Regions from separate parts of the Leucobacter allii genome, predicted to be linked through region 1. Evidence: predicted binding sites of a transcription regulator. Region 1 holds the regulator's gene; the other holds the start of a gene.

Region 1 (7,084 bases):
TGCTCCACGGCGCGCTCGTCGCGATCGCCCTTCGCGAGCGCCTGGACGAGCACGAGGGACGGGCGCGGCTCCTCCCCCGGCGTGGCCACCGCCTCGTCGATGCGGACGGCGAATCGATCCCGATCCGCCGTCTCCACGAGGCCGCCTCCGACCGCGCCGCGGCCGTTCCCCACGAGGATCCGCTCGCCCGCGCGCAGTCGGCTCACCCGGAGCGCGTGGCGCGCCTCTTCTCCGGCGATCTCGACAAGACCGCCGACGGCGAAGTCCGCGTCGGCCAGCTCCTCGCGGTAGTAGAGATTCGCCACCCGGATCAGCCCTGGCGGAAGAAGCGATCCCGCAGCTTGCCGAAGAAGCTCTGCTGGAACTCCCCGAGATGCGGCGGCTCGTCCTTGCGGAGCGCGGCGAGCTGCCGCACGAGATCCTTCTCGCGGGAGGAGAGCTTCGTCGGGATGCCCACCTGCACGGCGATCTTCAGCTCGCCGCGCGCGGTGCTGCGCAGCCCCTGGATGCCGCGGCCGCGCACGGTCAGCACATCGCCGGATTGGGTGCCCGGCGCGACCTCGACGACGACCTCGCCGTCGAGTCCCGCGAGCTTCGCCTCGGCGCCGAGGATCGCATCCGTCATGGACACCTGCATGGTGCACAGCAGGTCGTTGCCGTCCCGGCTGAAGATGTCGTGGTGCATCACCCGGAACTCGATGAACAGGTCGCCGTTGGGGCCGCCGCCCGGTCCGACCTCCCCGCCGCCGCGCATCTGCAGCCGCGTGCCGGTGTCGATGCCCGACGGGATGTCGATCGGGATCGTGCGGCGCTCGCGCACGCGGCCCTTGCCGCCGCACTCGACGCACGGATGCTCGATGATGGTGCCGTAGCCCTGGCAGCTGCCGCAGGGGTGCATCGTCACGACGTTGCCGAAGAGGGAGCGCACCTGCCGCTGCACCTGCCCCTGACCGCCGCAGACGTCGCAGGTCACGGGGTGGGTGCCCGGCTGGCAGCAGGACCCCTGGCAGACGCCGCAGAGCACCGCGGTGTTCACCGTGACGTCGCGCTGCACCCCGAAGATCACGTCCTCGAGGGCCACGTCGACGCGGATCATCGCGTCCTCGCCGCGCTCGGTGCGCGAGCGCGGGCCGCGGCCCCCGCCGCCGAAGCCGGATCCCCCGAAGAACGTCTCGAAGATATCCCCGAAGCCGCCCATGCCGCCCTGGCCGCCGCCCATGTCGTAGCGCTGCCGCTGCTCCGGGTCGCTGAGCACGTCGTAGGCGTGCGTCACGTCCTTGAATCGCTCGGCGGCGTCCTCGCTGGGGTTCACGTCGGGGTGGAGCTCGCGCGCGAGCCTGCGATAGGCCTTCTTGATCTCTTCGGGTGTCGCCTCGCGGGACACGCCGAGAGTCTCGTAATGGTCGGCCACGGTATTTCGCTCCTCAGATGCTTCGATGATGTCATGCGGCGGTACGCCGCCGGCTTCGGTGCCGCGCGCCTCAGCGGCGCGCGTCGGGTCGGCGCCCCTGGCCGCCGCGTCCCTGCTCGTTCTCCTCGCCGAGGAACCGGTTGAGGTAGCGGGCGACGGCGCGCACGGCCGAGATGTTGGCCGCGTAGTCCATGCGCAAGGGCCCGAGCACGCCGAGCTTCGACACCGACGCGCCCTCCTCCTCGTAGTTCGCGGCGATGATCGAGGTCGAGGCGAGTCCGTACGCCGCGTTCTCCCGGCCGATCGACGCGGCGACCTCCCTGCTGTCCTGCACCAGCTCGTCGAAGAGGCGCAGCAGGGTCACCTGCTCCTCGATCGCTTCGAGGACGACGGGGAGCGCTCCCTCGAAGGACCCGGTACGGGAGAGGTTCGCGGCGCCGGCGACGGCGATGCGGTCGTTGCGTCCGGCGCGCAACTGGTCGAGGACGACGCCGAGCACCCGCCGCACGAGCTCGGTCTCCGCGGGCTGCGCCCATTCGCCGAGGCGATCATCGAGATCCTCGATCGCGGAGACCGCCGTCTCGACGTCGGCGCCGACCGCGGCCCCGGCGATCCGCTGCCGCAGGCCGTGCACCCACGCCTCCGTCACGAGGGACGCCGGCAGCCGGGCGATCTGCTGCTCGACCACGCCGCTGCCGAGGATGAGGACGCACAGCACGCGGTCCTCGCCGATCGCGACGAGGTCGATGTGCCGGACGACGGTGCGCCGGAGCGACGGGTACTGCGCCACGGCGACCTGATTGGTGAGCTGCGCGAGCAGCCTGACCGTGCGCGCCATGACGTCGTCGAGGTCCGACGACTCGCCGAGGAATCGCTCGATGGCCGAGCGCTGCGCGCCGGTGAGCGGGCGGGATCTCGCGAGCGTGTCGACGTAGAGGCGGTAGCCCTTGTCCGTCGGCACGCGCCCCGAGGAGGTGTGGGGCTGCGCGATGAGCTCGTCCTCCTCGAGCAGCGCCATGTCGTTGCGGATGGTCGCGGCGGACACGCCGAAGCTGTGACGGTCGACGATCGCCTTCGAGCCGACGGGCTCGTTCGAGGAGACGTAGTCGCCGACGATCGCGTGCAGGACCGCGAGGCTGCGCTCCGAGACCATCGCCCACCTCCCTCTGGCACTCAACGGGGCTAAGTGCCAAGTCTAGCGCAGCGCGGCGCGCCGGACACGACCGCGGCGGCCGCCGGGAGCGAACGCTCCCGACGGCCGCCGCGGTGGCACGACGTGCGCGGCTCAGTCGGAGAAGAGCTGATCCGAGCGGAAGAGGAACGCCGCGGTCGCCTGCCTGGTGAGCTTGCTCAGCGGCTGGTAGATCGGCTTCTTGCCCGCACCCTGCCGGGTCCCCGTGGAGAGGCCGGACTCGTACATCCAGGCGATCTGCTTGTAGAAGCGGTGCGAGGTGCGCACGTCGGCGAACGGCGATGCCTTCGGGGCCGTGTACCCCGTGGGCGCCTCCATCCGGTACATGAACGCGGCGAAGGCCTCGCGCGACATGGTCGACTTCGGCGCGAACGTGCGCGTGCCGTCGGCCTGCTTGGTCCCGGTGGAAAGTCCCGCCTCGTGCATCCAGGAGATCTCGGTGTAGAACTGATCGCCCGGATCGACATCCGCGAACGGCGACGTCGCGGGGGCGGTGTACCCCTCGGGCGCCGCGATCCGGTAGAGGAAGGCCGCGACCGCCTCGCGGGTCACCTTCCGTGCGCCGTCGAAGCGGGTCGTGCCGTCCGCCTGACGGAAGCCGGTCGTGAGGCCCTGCTCCGCCATCCACAGGATCTCCGTGCCGAACTTGGTGTCCTCGGCGATGTCCTCGAACGGGTTCTCGAAGGGCGGGATGCCGGCTCGGGTGAGGTCGGTCGCCGTCCCGTCGAAGGCGATCGTGCGGACGGTCGCGGTCTGCTCGGCGTCGACGAAGACCCCGTAGCCGATGACGTCGTGGTCGCCGAGCGCCGCCACGATCTCATCGAGGCTCGCCTCGGCGTTCGCCGCGATGCCGGGGAGTGCGCGCGAGGTGATCCAGCTCGAGGCCTCCGCGAGGCTGCCCGACTCGGGCACGAGCGCCCGCAGCGTGGTGAACTGCGGTGCGAGCGACCCCTCCGGGTAGTAGTGGACCGGGATCTGCGCCCACACCGGCCCGTCGGCGTCGACCACGAGCTCGGCGGCGCGCGATGCCGCGTTCACGAGGACGTCCTCCGGTGCGAAGCCGTTGAGCAGCTGGTACTTGCCCGAGATCTCGAGGCCGAGCACGGCTCCGTGCTCGCCCGTCGCCTCCGCGATGCCGCCGAGTCGCGCATCGTCCGGCGCGACCCCGTTGTGCCAGCCCGGGTAGCTGCTCTCGTCGGGGCGGATGCCGTCGAGGGCGAGCTGCTCCGCGAGCGGATCCCCCGCGGGAGCCGGGGCGGCCGGCTCGGCGAAGAACCGGGTCGTCGCGCCGTCCGCGGTGAATGACGAGACGAGGACGTCCTCGGCGCTCTTCGCCACGAGGAAGCCCGCGCCGATCGGGTACGCGTTCGGACCGAGGGCGTCGACCAGCTCGGCGAGCGGCGCCCGGGCGTTGGCGCCGAAGCTGCTGCCCGGGATCGCCTGACTCGTCGTCCAGTCCCCCTCGGGGTCAGCCGCAGGGGCCCGGAGCGTCGTCCACCCCTCGCCGGCCTGCCACGCGGCGTCGCCGTCGGTGTCGACGCGGACGGGGATCTGGTAGCTCAGCTTCTCGGTGCTCGAGGCGACCACGCCGAGGCTCGCCGCGAGCTCCGCGATCGGCGTCGTCGCGGCGCCGATCGCCTGGTCGTTGCCGTTGCCGCGGAGCACGAGCGCGTCGCCTCCGGCCGCGATGGCGAGTCCGTTGCGCGCCTGCGTCACGGAGCCGTCCGCGTTGCCGTGATCCGGGTCGAAGTGCCAGTCGTTGTAGACCGCGGTCTCCTCGGCGCCGGTGCTCGGGTTCGCGATCTCCGAGAGCGGCGCGCGTCCGCTCTCGGGCGCCGGGGATGCCGCACGGGCGAAGTCCGTCTGCGCCCCGTCGAAGGCGATCGACGTGATCGTGGCCGTCCGCCCCTCGTCGACGAAGACGCCGTACCCGATGAGGTCGTGGTCGCCGATAGCCGCGAGGATCGCCTCGAGCGAGGCGCCCGTGTTCGCGGTGATCCCCGGGAGGTCCTTCGAGGAGATCCAGGCCTCCGCTTCGGCGAGGACGCCGCTGGCGGGCACCTGGGCGCGGATGGTCGTGAACTGCGCCCCGGGGACGCCGTCCTGGTACCAGAAGACGGGGAACTGCGCCCAGGCCTCACCGGTCGCGACGATCCGCGCGCCCGCGGCCCGCGCGAGCGCGTTGGGGAGGAAGTCCTCGTCGGCGAAGCCGTTGAGGATCTGCGCCTTCCCCGTGACCTCGAGCCCGTCGATCGCGCCGCGCGCGCCGACGACGCTCGCATAGCTGCCGCCCGCGGCGGCGCCGTCGTGCCAGCCCGCGTAGCTGTCCTCGTTCGGGCGGATCTGGGCGGCGCCGACGAAGTCGAGCGACGCGGGGAGCTCCGCCGCCACGGCGGGAGCGGCGGAGAACCTCGTCGTCACGCCCTCCGCGGTGAAGGAGGAGACGAGCGTGCCGGCGGCGGGCTTGCTCGCCAGGAATCCGAAGCTGATGGGATACACCGGCCCCTCGGCCTCCGCCACCGCCGCGAGCTCGGCGAGGAGGTCGGCGAGCGGCAGGGAGGCGTTCTTCGCGAGGGCGCCGATGGGCTGGCTCGTCGTCCAGTTGCCGGCGGGGTCGGCGACCGGGGCGCGGAGCGTGGACCAGCCCTCCCCCGGCTCCCAGACGCCGTCGCCGTCGGTGTCGACGCGGATCCCGACCTGGTAGCTCAGCCTGCTCGTGTCCGACGCCGCGACGCCGAGGCCCGCGATGAGCTCCTCGACGCTCGTGCCGTCCGCCGCGGGATCCACGTCGTTGCCGTTGCCCCGAATGATCTGCGTGTCGACGCCGGCCTCGAGCTCGACGCCGTTGCGGGCCTGGAGCGCGACGGACTGCGTGCGGCCCGTGCCCGGCCCGAAGTGCCACTCGTTGTAGACGGACGATTCGGTCTCCGCGGTCGACGGACGGATCTCGTCGCCCGGTACGTACGCCGTCTCGAGCCCGGGTGCTGCCTGCGCGGCGGCAGCGGCGCCGAATGCGGCACCCGTCATCGCCAGTGCCGTCGCGGTGAGCGCGGCGATCGGTCTGCGTAACTTCATTGTCGGATATCCCCCCTGGATGTCTTACTGACACGGGAAAGCCGAATGCGATCGCATCGCGATCTCCCCCACACGCACCGTACATGAGAGGCATAGGCTGCACAAGGCTTGCGCCGAGTCGAGGAAGCGGCACCGCCCCGGCTCCGGTGCGATGCTCGGCTCGACGCGTCCGGAGCGGCCGCGCGACGGGACACGTCGCGAGCGGCTACCCCAGCAGTCGATGCACGACCGTATCCGCCAGCAGGCGCCCGCGGAGCGTCGGGACGACGCGGCCGGCGATCGCCGCGCGGCCGTCGATGAGGCCGTCAGCGATCAGGCCGGGGACGCGGCGCCGCTCCTCGGCCGTCAGCACCCCCGTGTCGAGGCCGTCCGCGATGCGGGTCTCGAGGAGGATCCGCTCCTCGCGTCGCGACGAGGCGTCGAGGATCTCGCGCGCGTGCGCCGGGGAGGCGCCCTGCGCCATGCGCTGCGCATACGCGCCGGGGTGCTTGACGTTCCACCAGCGAACACCGCCCACGTGGCTGTGTGCGCCCGGGCCGGCGGCCCACCAGTCCTCCCCCGTCCAGTAGGCGAGGTTGTGCCGGGAGCGCGTCGCCTCCGAGCGGGCCCAGTTGCTGATCTCGTACCAGCCGAGACCGGCCGCGGCGAAGCGGGCATCCGCGCGCTCGTACATCTCCGCGTGCAGGTCCTCGTCGGGCTCGGGAACGGAGCCGCGCTTGATCTGCGCGGCGAGCTTCGTGCCCGGCTCGACGATGAGGGCGTATGCGGACAGGTGATCGGGTTCGGTCGCGAGCGCGGCGTCGACCGAGCGGTCCCAATCCTCGATGCGCTCGCCCGGCGTCCCGTAGATGAGGTCGACGCTGACTTGCAGCCCGGCCTCGCGAGCCCAGCGCGTCACGAGCGGGATCCGTTCGGGCGTGTGGGTCCGATCGAGCGTCCGCAGCACCTCGGGCACGGCGGACTGCATGCCGAAGCTCACCCGGGTGAAGCCGGCGCGGGTGAGCCGCTCGAGGTATGCGGCGTCCACGGAGTCGGGATTCGCCTCGGTCGTCACCTCGGCACCGGGAGCGAGGCCCCACTCGTCGCGGATCCGTCCGAGCATGCTCGCGAGATCCTCCGCGGGGAGGAGCGTGGGCGTGCCGCCGCCGAAGAAGACGGTCGACGCGGCGCGCTCGGCGACGCCCGCGCGCCGGAGCACGTCGGCGCCGAAGCTCAACTCCCGCTGCGCCTGCGCGGCGTAGTCGTCCCGCCGCGTGCCGCCGAGCTCGCTCGCGGTGTAGGTGTTGAAGTCGCAGTAGCCGCACCGGACCCGGCAGTAGGGGACGTGCACGTAGACGCCGAATCGCCGCTCCGCGGATCCCTCGGCCGCGCTCGGCGGGAGCGATCCGTCCGCGGGTGCGGGGTCG
Region 2 (7,084 bases), 330 kb from region 1:
CCACGGTGTGCGCCTCGGACGGTGCGCGGCTGTTCGTGCTGCGCTGGGTGAGCCCGGACGCGCCGGGCGCGCTCGCCCCGACCCTCTACCACGCGGCCGGCGCGACCGCGCTGCGGACCGTCGACGGCTCGGCGGATCGCCTGCCTGAGGACGCGCAGCTCGTCGTCTCGGAGCCGCTCGAATCGCACTGGAGCCATCGGAGCTGGACCGAGGTGCCCGTCGGCGCCCTCGGCGTCTGCAGCCGGGACGCCCCGCCGCGATTCGCGCCGTTCGAGCCCCTCGCGTGAGGCCGGCGCCTACCCGGCGCGTGCGTCCGGCGCCGTCGCCGGCTTCGATTCGCGCAGCTCGCGCGCCGAGATCACCGCGCCGAGGCCGTCTCGCGCGCCTCGCGCCTCACGCGTCGAGATCGCCGGGGCGCTTGTCGGGGCGCCAGCCGCGCCACACGGGCTGCCGCAGGCTGCCGCCCGCGGTGCGACCCTTCGCCACGACCTCGGCGACGAGTTCCGGTCGCACCCAGTGGGCGTCCCGGCGCGCCTCCGGCGGCACGGCTGCCACGGGCCGGGCGCACTCGAGCGGCGCGAGGCGGGCGCGGATCGCGCGCCGTTCCGCCGCGGAGAAGCCGGTGCCCACCCGCCCCGCGTAGTGCCACGCGGGCGAGGCGCCTGCCGCGCCGTCGGCCGTACGGTCGGGGCCGCCCGCGCGATCCGGTGCATGCGCGGGCATGGCGAGCTCTGCGGGCTCCGCGAGCAGCAGCGAGGCAATGCCTCGAGCATCGGACGGGCTCTCGCGCCAGCCGATGACCGCGAACTCGGCGGTGGCGATGCTCGGGAACTTCCGCCAATCCGCCGTGCGCGCGCCGGATCGGTACGGGCTCTCCCAGCGCTTGGCCACGACGCCTTCGAGCCCCAGGCTCCGGCTCGCCTCCGCGGCCTCGGCGCCGCTGCCCGCGAAGACCTCCGGCAGTGCCGCGGGCACGCCGGGATCCGCGTCGATGAGCGCGGTGAGGAGCTCGCGGCGCTGCCGATACGGCAGGCCGCGGCAGTCCCGGCCGTTGATGCGCAGCACGTCGAAGATCAGATAGGAGGCCGGGGCCGCTCGGCGAGCCCGGGCGACGTCGCGCGGCGCGGTGAGACCGAAGCGCTGCTGCAGCCGCGAGAAGCTCGGCGCCCCATCACCGCCGAGGGAGACGATCTCGCCGTCCAGCACGGCGTCCTCGGCGTTCACGATCCGCGGGAGGGCGGCGAGCTCGGGGTACGCCGCGGTGAGGTCGCCGCCGGAGCGGCTGCGGAGGGCGCAGTGCTCGACGTCGATGCGGGCGATCGCGCGGATGCCGTCCCACTTCATCTCGAAGGCCCAGGCCGCGGGGTCGAGCCGCGGCAGTGCGCCGGCCGCGCCGGCCACGGCGAGCATCGGGGGCGGCACGTCGGGACCTGCGGCGGCGGGTTCCCCGGCGGCGGAGGCGCGTCCGCGCCGAAGCCGCCGATGCGGCGTCTCCTCGGACATGAGGTGGATCATCCACGGCGCCCCGTCCTCGCGGCCCGTGCGGAAGAGTGCGTAGCGCCGGGTGCCGCCGAGGCCGCCGCCCGGGCCGCCCTCGAGCGCGACGACGACCTCGTCCTCGCGCCACTTCTCGAGCGCGTAGCGGCCGGAGTCCCAGATGCGCACCTCCCCGGCGCCGTACTCGCCCGCGGGGATGACCCCCTCGAAGTGCCGGTACGCCATCGGATGGTCCTCCGTCGGCACGGCGAGATGGTTCACCCCGGGATCGGTCGGCACCCCCTTCGGGAGGGCCCAGCTGACGAGCACGCCGTCGTGCTCGAGGCGGAAGTCGAAATGCAGCCGCCGCGCCTCGTGGCGCTGGATCACGAAGACCGGGGCGTCGCCCCGGTCGCCCTCCGTATCGTCGTCGGCGCCGCGTGCCGCACCCCCGCCGCGTGAGCCGGAGCGGGATCGGCCCCGCGCCGGCACCGGCTCCGGCGTGCGGCGCGCGTCGCGCTTGGCGCGGTAGTCGTCGAGCCGATCCGGCGCTGCGTCGCTCCCGCGCGCCACGAGCTCCGCGAGCGGGTCGCCGCGCCGCGCGACCCGCGCCAGCACCTCCCGGAACTCCAGCTGGCGCAGGTGCGGGGAGGCGAGCTCCCGCCAGCTGCGCGGGGCGGCCACCGTCGGGGCGATCCTGCCGCGCAGCGAATAGGGGGCCACGGTGGTCTTCGCCGCGTTGTTCTGGCTCCAGTCGATGAAGACGCGTCCCGGGCGCAGGGAGCGCTTCATCGAGCTGGTGATCTCGTCGGGATGGTCGGCCTCGAGCGAGCGCGCGAGCTCCCGGGCGACCGCGGAGGCCGCGTCGGAGCTCTGGGAACCGTCGAGGGCGGCGTAGAGGTGGATCCCGCTGCTGCCGCTCGTGACGGGAACGGGGTCGAGTCCCATGCCGCGGAGCACCTCGCGGACGAGGAACGCGATACGGGCGCACTGCTGCAGGGACACGCCCTCGCCGGGGTCCAGGTCGAAGACGAGGCGATCCGGCGGCTGCGGCTCGCCCGTCGCGTCGAATCGCCACTGCGGCACGTGGATCTCGAGCGCCGCGAGCTGGGCGAGCCACACCAGGGTCGCCTCGTCGTTCACGAGTGGATAGGCGTTGACATGATCCTTGTGCTGGATGCGCCCGGTGCGCACCCACTCCGGCGCGGTGTCGCCGAGATCCTTCTGGAAGAAGACGTCGCCGCGGCCGTCGGCGCCCACGCCGTCGGGCCAGCGCTTGCGGGTCGCGGGCCGGTCGCGGCAGTGCGGCAGCATCGTCTCCGCGATCGCGCTGTAGTAGCCGATGATCTCGCCCTTGGTGGTGCCCGTCGAGGGGTAGAGCACCTTGTCGGGGTGGGTGATCCGGATCCGGCGGCCGCCGATCTCCACGGTCTGCGCCGCGTCCGCGCGGCTGCCCGCGGGCGGGCTCGCGCCCCGCCGTCGGCTCGTGCGCTGCCGCCCGCCGTCGCTCCGCCGTGTGCCCGCCATCTGTACAGGATGCGCGGCGGGTCGCGCAAGCGGTAGACCTTTGACAGCGGTCGGGGGTGTACTGTACGCATGCGAGCGATATGGAGCGGAGCGATCACCTTCGGACTCGTCAACGTGCCCGTCAAGCTCTACAGCGCGACCGAGGACCACGACGTGGAGCTGCACCAGGTGCACGACGAGGACGGCGGGCGGATCCGGTATCAGCGGCGCTGCGAGGTCTGCGGGGAGGTCGTGCCCTACGAGCACATCGACCGCGCCTACGCCGACGAGGAGGAGACCGTCGTGCTCACGCGGAAGGACCTCGCGTCGATCCCGCAGGAGCGCGACCGGGAGATCTCCGTCGTGGAGTTCGTGCCGAGCGGGCAGATCGACCCGATGCTCTTCGAGCGCAGCTACTACCTGGAGCCGAGCGGGAAGTCGCCGAAGGCGTACGCGCTGCTGCGCCGCACGCTCGAACGGACCGAGCGCACCGCGATCGTGGAGTTCGCGCTGCGCCAGAAAACGCGCCTCGCGGCGCTGCGCGTCCGCGGCGACGTGCTGCTGCTGCAGACCCTGCTCTGGCCCGACGAGATCCGGGAGCCGGCCTTCCCGGCGCTCGAGCAGCGGGTGCGGATCTCGGCGAAGGAGCTGCAGCTCTCGGCCGCCCTCGTGAAGAGCTTCTCGGACGACTTCGCGCCCGAACGCTTTCGCGATGCGTACCAGGAGCAGTTGCGGAAGCTGATCGAGGCGAAGCGGCGCGCGGGCGATGCGATCGATACGGAGGCGACGTTCGGCGAGGCGGCGGAGGAGGGCGCGGAGGTGATCGACCTCATGGAGGCGCTGCGCGCCAGCGTGCAGCGCTCCCGGGACGCGAAGCGGAAGGGCTCGGGGAAGCGGGGCGAGGCCGGGAAGCGATCCGGGGCCGCGAAGCGCTCGGGTGCCGCGAAGCGATCGGGAGCCGGGAAGCGATCGGGAGCCGCAAAGCGGGGGTGAGTAGGGGTGAGCAGGGTTGAGCAGGGTTGAGCGGGGCGGCGGTATCGGTTGCGCTTTCGCGACCTCGTCGTCCACGCACGCGTCCCGATGAGGCGTCGATGCCGCCGTCCATCGCCGGAGACGCGCGACGGCCCCGACGAGGGGGTCTCGTCGGGGCCGTAGACGTACGCGGCGCGGCGCGCTGCGGCGGGGCCGCAGGGCGCCGCGGGAGCCGATCAGGCGGAGGCCTGCACCACGGCGTTCTCCGACCGGGGCGCGGAGTTCGCGGTGCCGGGCGCCTCCGCGGCCGTCTCGTGCGCCGACTCGACGTGCGCACCCGTCGCGACCTGGACCTTACGGGGCTTCGCCCGCTCGCTCATCGGGATCGTGACGCTCAGCACGCCCTGGTCGTAGCCGGCGGAGATCCGCTCGGTGTCGACGCCCTGGCCGAGGCTGAGCTGGCGCAGGAAGCTGCCGGGGGTGCGCTCGCGCGTGATCCACTGCACGTTCTCGGTGCTGGGGAGGGTGCGCTCGGCGCGGATGGTGAGCAGCTGGCCGTCGACATCGATATCGACGGAACCCGGGTCCATGCCCGGGAGATCGGCGGTGAGCACGTAGGTGTCCCCGTCGCGGTAGAGGTCCATCGGCATGCGGCGCGGGCCGCGCGGCGAGCCGTCGAACAGCGCGTCGGCGAGGCGTTCCATCTCTCGGATCGGGCTGTACTGTGCCATCTCTGCACCTTTCGACTAGTGTTCCGTAAAAGTTGAGTCAGGTCGACTCAAGCTGATTTTAGATTAGCACTCGAGTGTGATGAGTGCTAACAGGTTCGCTGCGGGCGAGCAGCGGAGCCCGCCGCCGCGGCGGGGTTACACTGCGGGTATGAACGAGCAGGAGGAGCTTCGTGCGGGCCTCGCGGAGGCGCGGAGGCGCGCCGCCGAGCGCGTCGCGAAGCGCGAAGACGGGCTGCGGGCGCTGACTCGCGCTCGGCGCAGCGCATCCGATGACGACGAGCACGATCCCGAGGGGGAGACGCTCTCCGCGCAGTGGTCCCTGCGTGCCGGACTCCTCGCCGATGCGCGCGAGACGCTGCGGCAGGCGGACGCCGCTCTGGAGCGGCTCGGCCGCGGCGAATACGGGATCTGCCGTGTCTGCGGCGGGCCGATCCCGCCCGCGCAGCTCGAGGTCCGGCCATTCCGCGAGTCCTGCGTCGCCTGCGGGTAGGCGGGTTCAGCCGGATTCGCCGTCCCGGCGCCGGTGGGCGAGCACCGCGGAGCGCGCCCGCTCCACGACCAGCACCGCGCCGAGGAGCGCGGTCACGGAGATGATCGACGGAATCCAGGCGACGAGCGCCGGGAAGCGGTCGACCACGAGGATCTCGACGCCGAGGACCGAGGCGAGGATGAGCAGCGGCGGCAGCTGCGCCCCGCGAGCGGCGCGCAGCTCCTCGGCGTGCAGGCGCCCGTCGCGGTAGAGCACGCGGAGGAATCGGAGGAAGCAGACGAGCACGACGGCCGCGCCAAGGAGCGTCGACCAAACGCCGAGGGAGCCCACGGCTCAGCCGGCCGCCGGGCCGCCGTGCCCGCTCATCGGACCTCGTCCGCCAGTCTGCCTGCGCTCCACTCGCGCAGCAGCGTCACGAGGCCGGCGGCGCGGCGCTCGTCCAGGGTCGCCGGGAGCTCGTGCACCTCGCCGGGGCCGAGGATCACCCGCTGCGGCTGCTCGGGATCGATGCGGATCGCCTCGGGGGAGATGCGCTCCCGCGGCGTGACCACGGGATCGGATCCCAGATCCTTCGAGCGCACGCCGCGGTCGGTGAGCACGAGGCCATAGACGCCCATGAGCGTCGATCCGGTGACGGCGAGGAGTACGCGCTCGCCGGCGTCGCACGGGATCTTCTTCGCGAGCTTCGCGAAGTGCTTGGCGTGCTTCGCGTCCTCCGGGTACTTGACGTCGTTGTCGAGACCGAGCTCGCGCACGCGTCCGCGCAGCGACGCCGAGGTCTCCGGCGCCGGGGCGAGCGCGATCCGCCGGCGCGCCAGCGTCTCGAGCACCGTCACCAGCAGCTCGGCGAGGAGGGCCGTCATGCTCTGCGCGGTCTCCGTGTCGACGAGGTCGCTCGCGAAGGTCCAGTCGTACGCGGCGGTGCTCGACTCCGTGATCTCGGCCGCCGCCGCGGCGGCGCCCGCCGGGCCCGTGAACAGCGGGTACTGCCGCGGCGCGGCCGTGCCGAAGATCCCGTCGACCTGATCCTTGACGACCAGCCGACGGTCGGTGATCAGGAAGCCCTGGGCCTCGCGCTTCCCCGAGAAGCGGGAGGCGACGTCGTACCCGATCCAGGCCACGGGCAGCTCGCCCTCGGCCGGATCGACGTCGAGCATGAGCTGCTGCGCGGCATGCCAGAAGACGGCCTCGCTGTCCTCGAAATGCGGGTGGGTGCGGCCCGGCACGAAGAGCAGCGCGTGCACGCGCGGGGCAGAGGCGGCGCGCTCGCCGACCGCCGCGACGAGGGCGGTGTGGAGCTCGCGGCGCTCGGCGGGGAGCGGGGCCAGATATTCGGCGAGGGAGGCGTGCGCGTCGGCGGGCATGGTCGGGCTCCTGGGTGGGGATCGTGCGTCTCGAGATGCCGGCGGTGGGGATGCGCGGCACAGGTCTTACAGTACTCCGTCGGGCGGCTGCGTCTTCGGCTGGAGCTCTTGCGGGGTGGGGAGGTGGGGGCTCGCGTTTCCGTGGGGAACGGAGAGTCAGTTGTTCTTGGTTCGAGTCCAGGTACCCCAGCAACGAATCGCTAGAGTTCCCTAGGAAGTCCGGCACCCCTCTCGCTCCTTTGAGTGGCCCGATCTGGCGTCTGGTGACCAGATTGGTGACCAGAAACCTCCAGGGGATGTGTTCTGCACGCGGATGTTTCGGTGAGTTACGCGTTAATCCGCGCTGGTACGCGTTGGGATGTGGAGTGCTCCTCCTCGTCATGGAAGATCATGCGTACATCGAGATCGAGCCCGCGTTCCTGACTCAAGCCGAGGTCGCGATCCTGCTGGGCGTACCTGTGCGTGCGTTGGAGGGGTGGCGGCTCACGAAGTCAGGTCCGCCGTGGCTGAAACTCGGCAGACACGTCAAATACGATCGTGGTGAC

The links. Region 1 encodes HrcA, which represses chaperone genes, less so after heat shock. Its sites were predicted from a motif close to TTNGCACTCGNNNNNNNCGAGTGCNAA; they were not measured.
Region 2: the regulator HrcA is predicted to act here: its motif matches at 4,749-4,775, upstream of MUN78_RS09250 (Hsp20/alpha crystallin family protein).

What each region holds. Positions count from the first base shown of each region.
Region 1 covers NZ_CP095045.1:1,647,841-1,654,924, forward strand. The annotation lists gene MUN78_RS07770 (16S rRNA (uracil(1498)-N(3))-methyltransferase) at 1-305, opposite strand, end outside; gene dnaJ (molecular chaperone DnaJ) at 311-1,411, opposite strand; gene hrcA (heat-inducible transcriptional repressor HrcA) at 1,482-2,564, opposite strand; gene MUN78_RS07785 (S-layer homology domain-containing protein) at 2,697-5,678, opposite strand; gene hemW (radical SAM family heme chaperone HemW) at 5,884-7,084, opposite strand, start outside.
Region 2 covers NZ_CP095045.1:1,980,640-1,987,723, reverse strand. The annotation lists gene MUN78_RS09265 (class II glutamine amidotransferase) at 1-287, shown strand, start outside; gene ligD (non-homologous end-joining DNA ligase) at 394-3,003, opposite strand; gene ku (non-homologous end joining protein Ku) at 3,073-3,975, shown strand; gene MUN78_RS09250 (Hsp20/alpha crystallin family protein) at 4,191-4,685, opposite strand; gene MUN78_RS09245 (TraR/DksA family transcriptional regulator) at 4,834-5,175, shown strand; gene MUN78_RS09240 (hypothetical protein) at 5,182-5,505, opposite strand; gene MUN78_RS09235 (hypothetical protein) at 5,538-6,539, opposite strand; gene MUN78_RS09230 (helix-turn-helix transcriptional regulator) at 6,905-7,084, shown strand, end outside.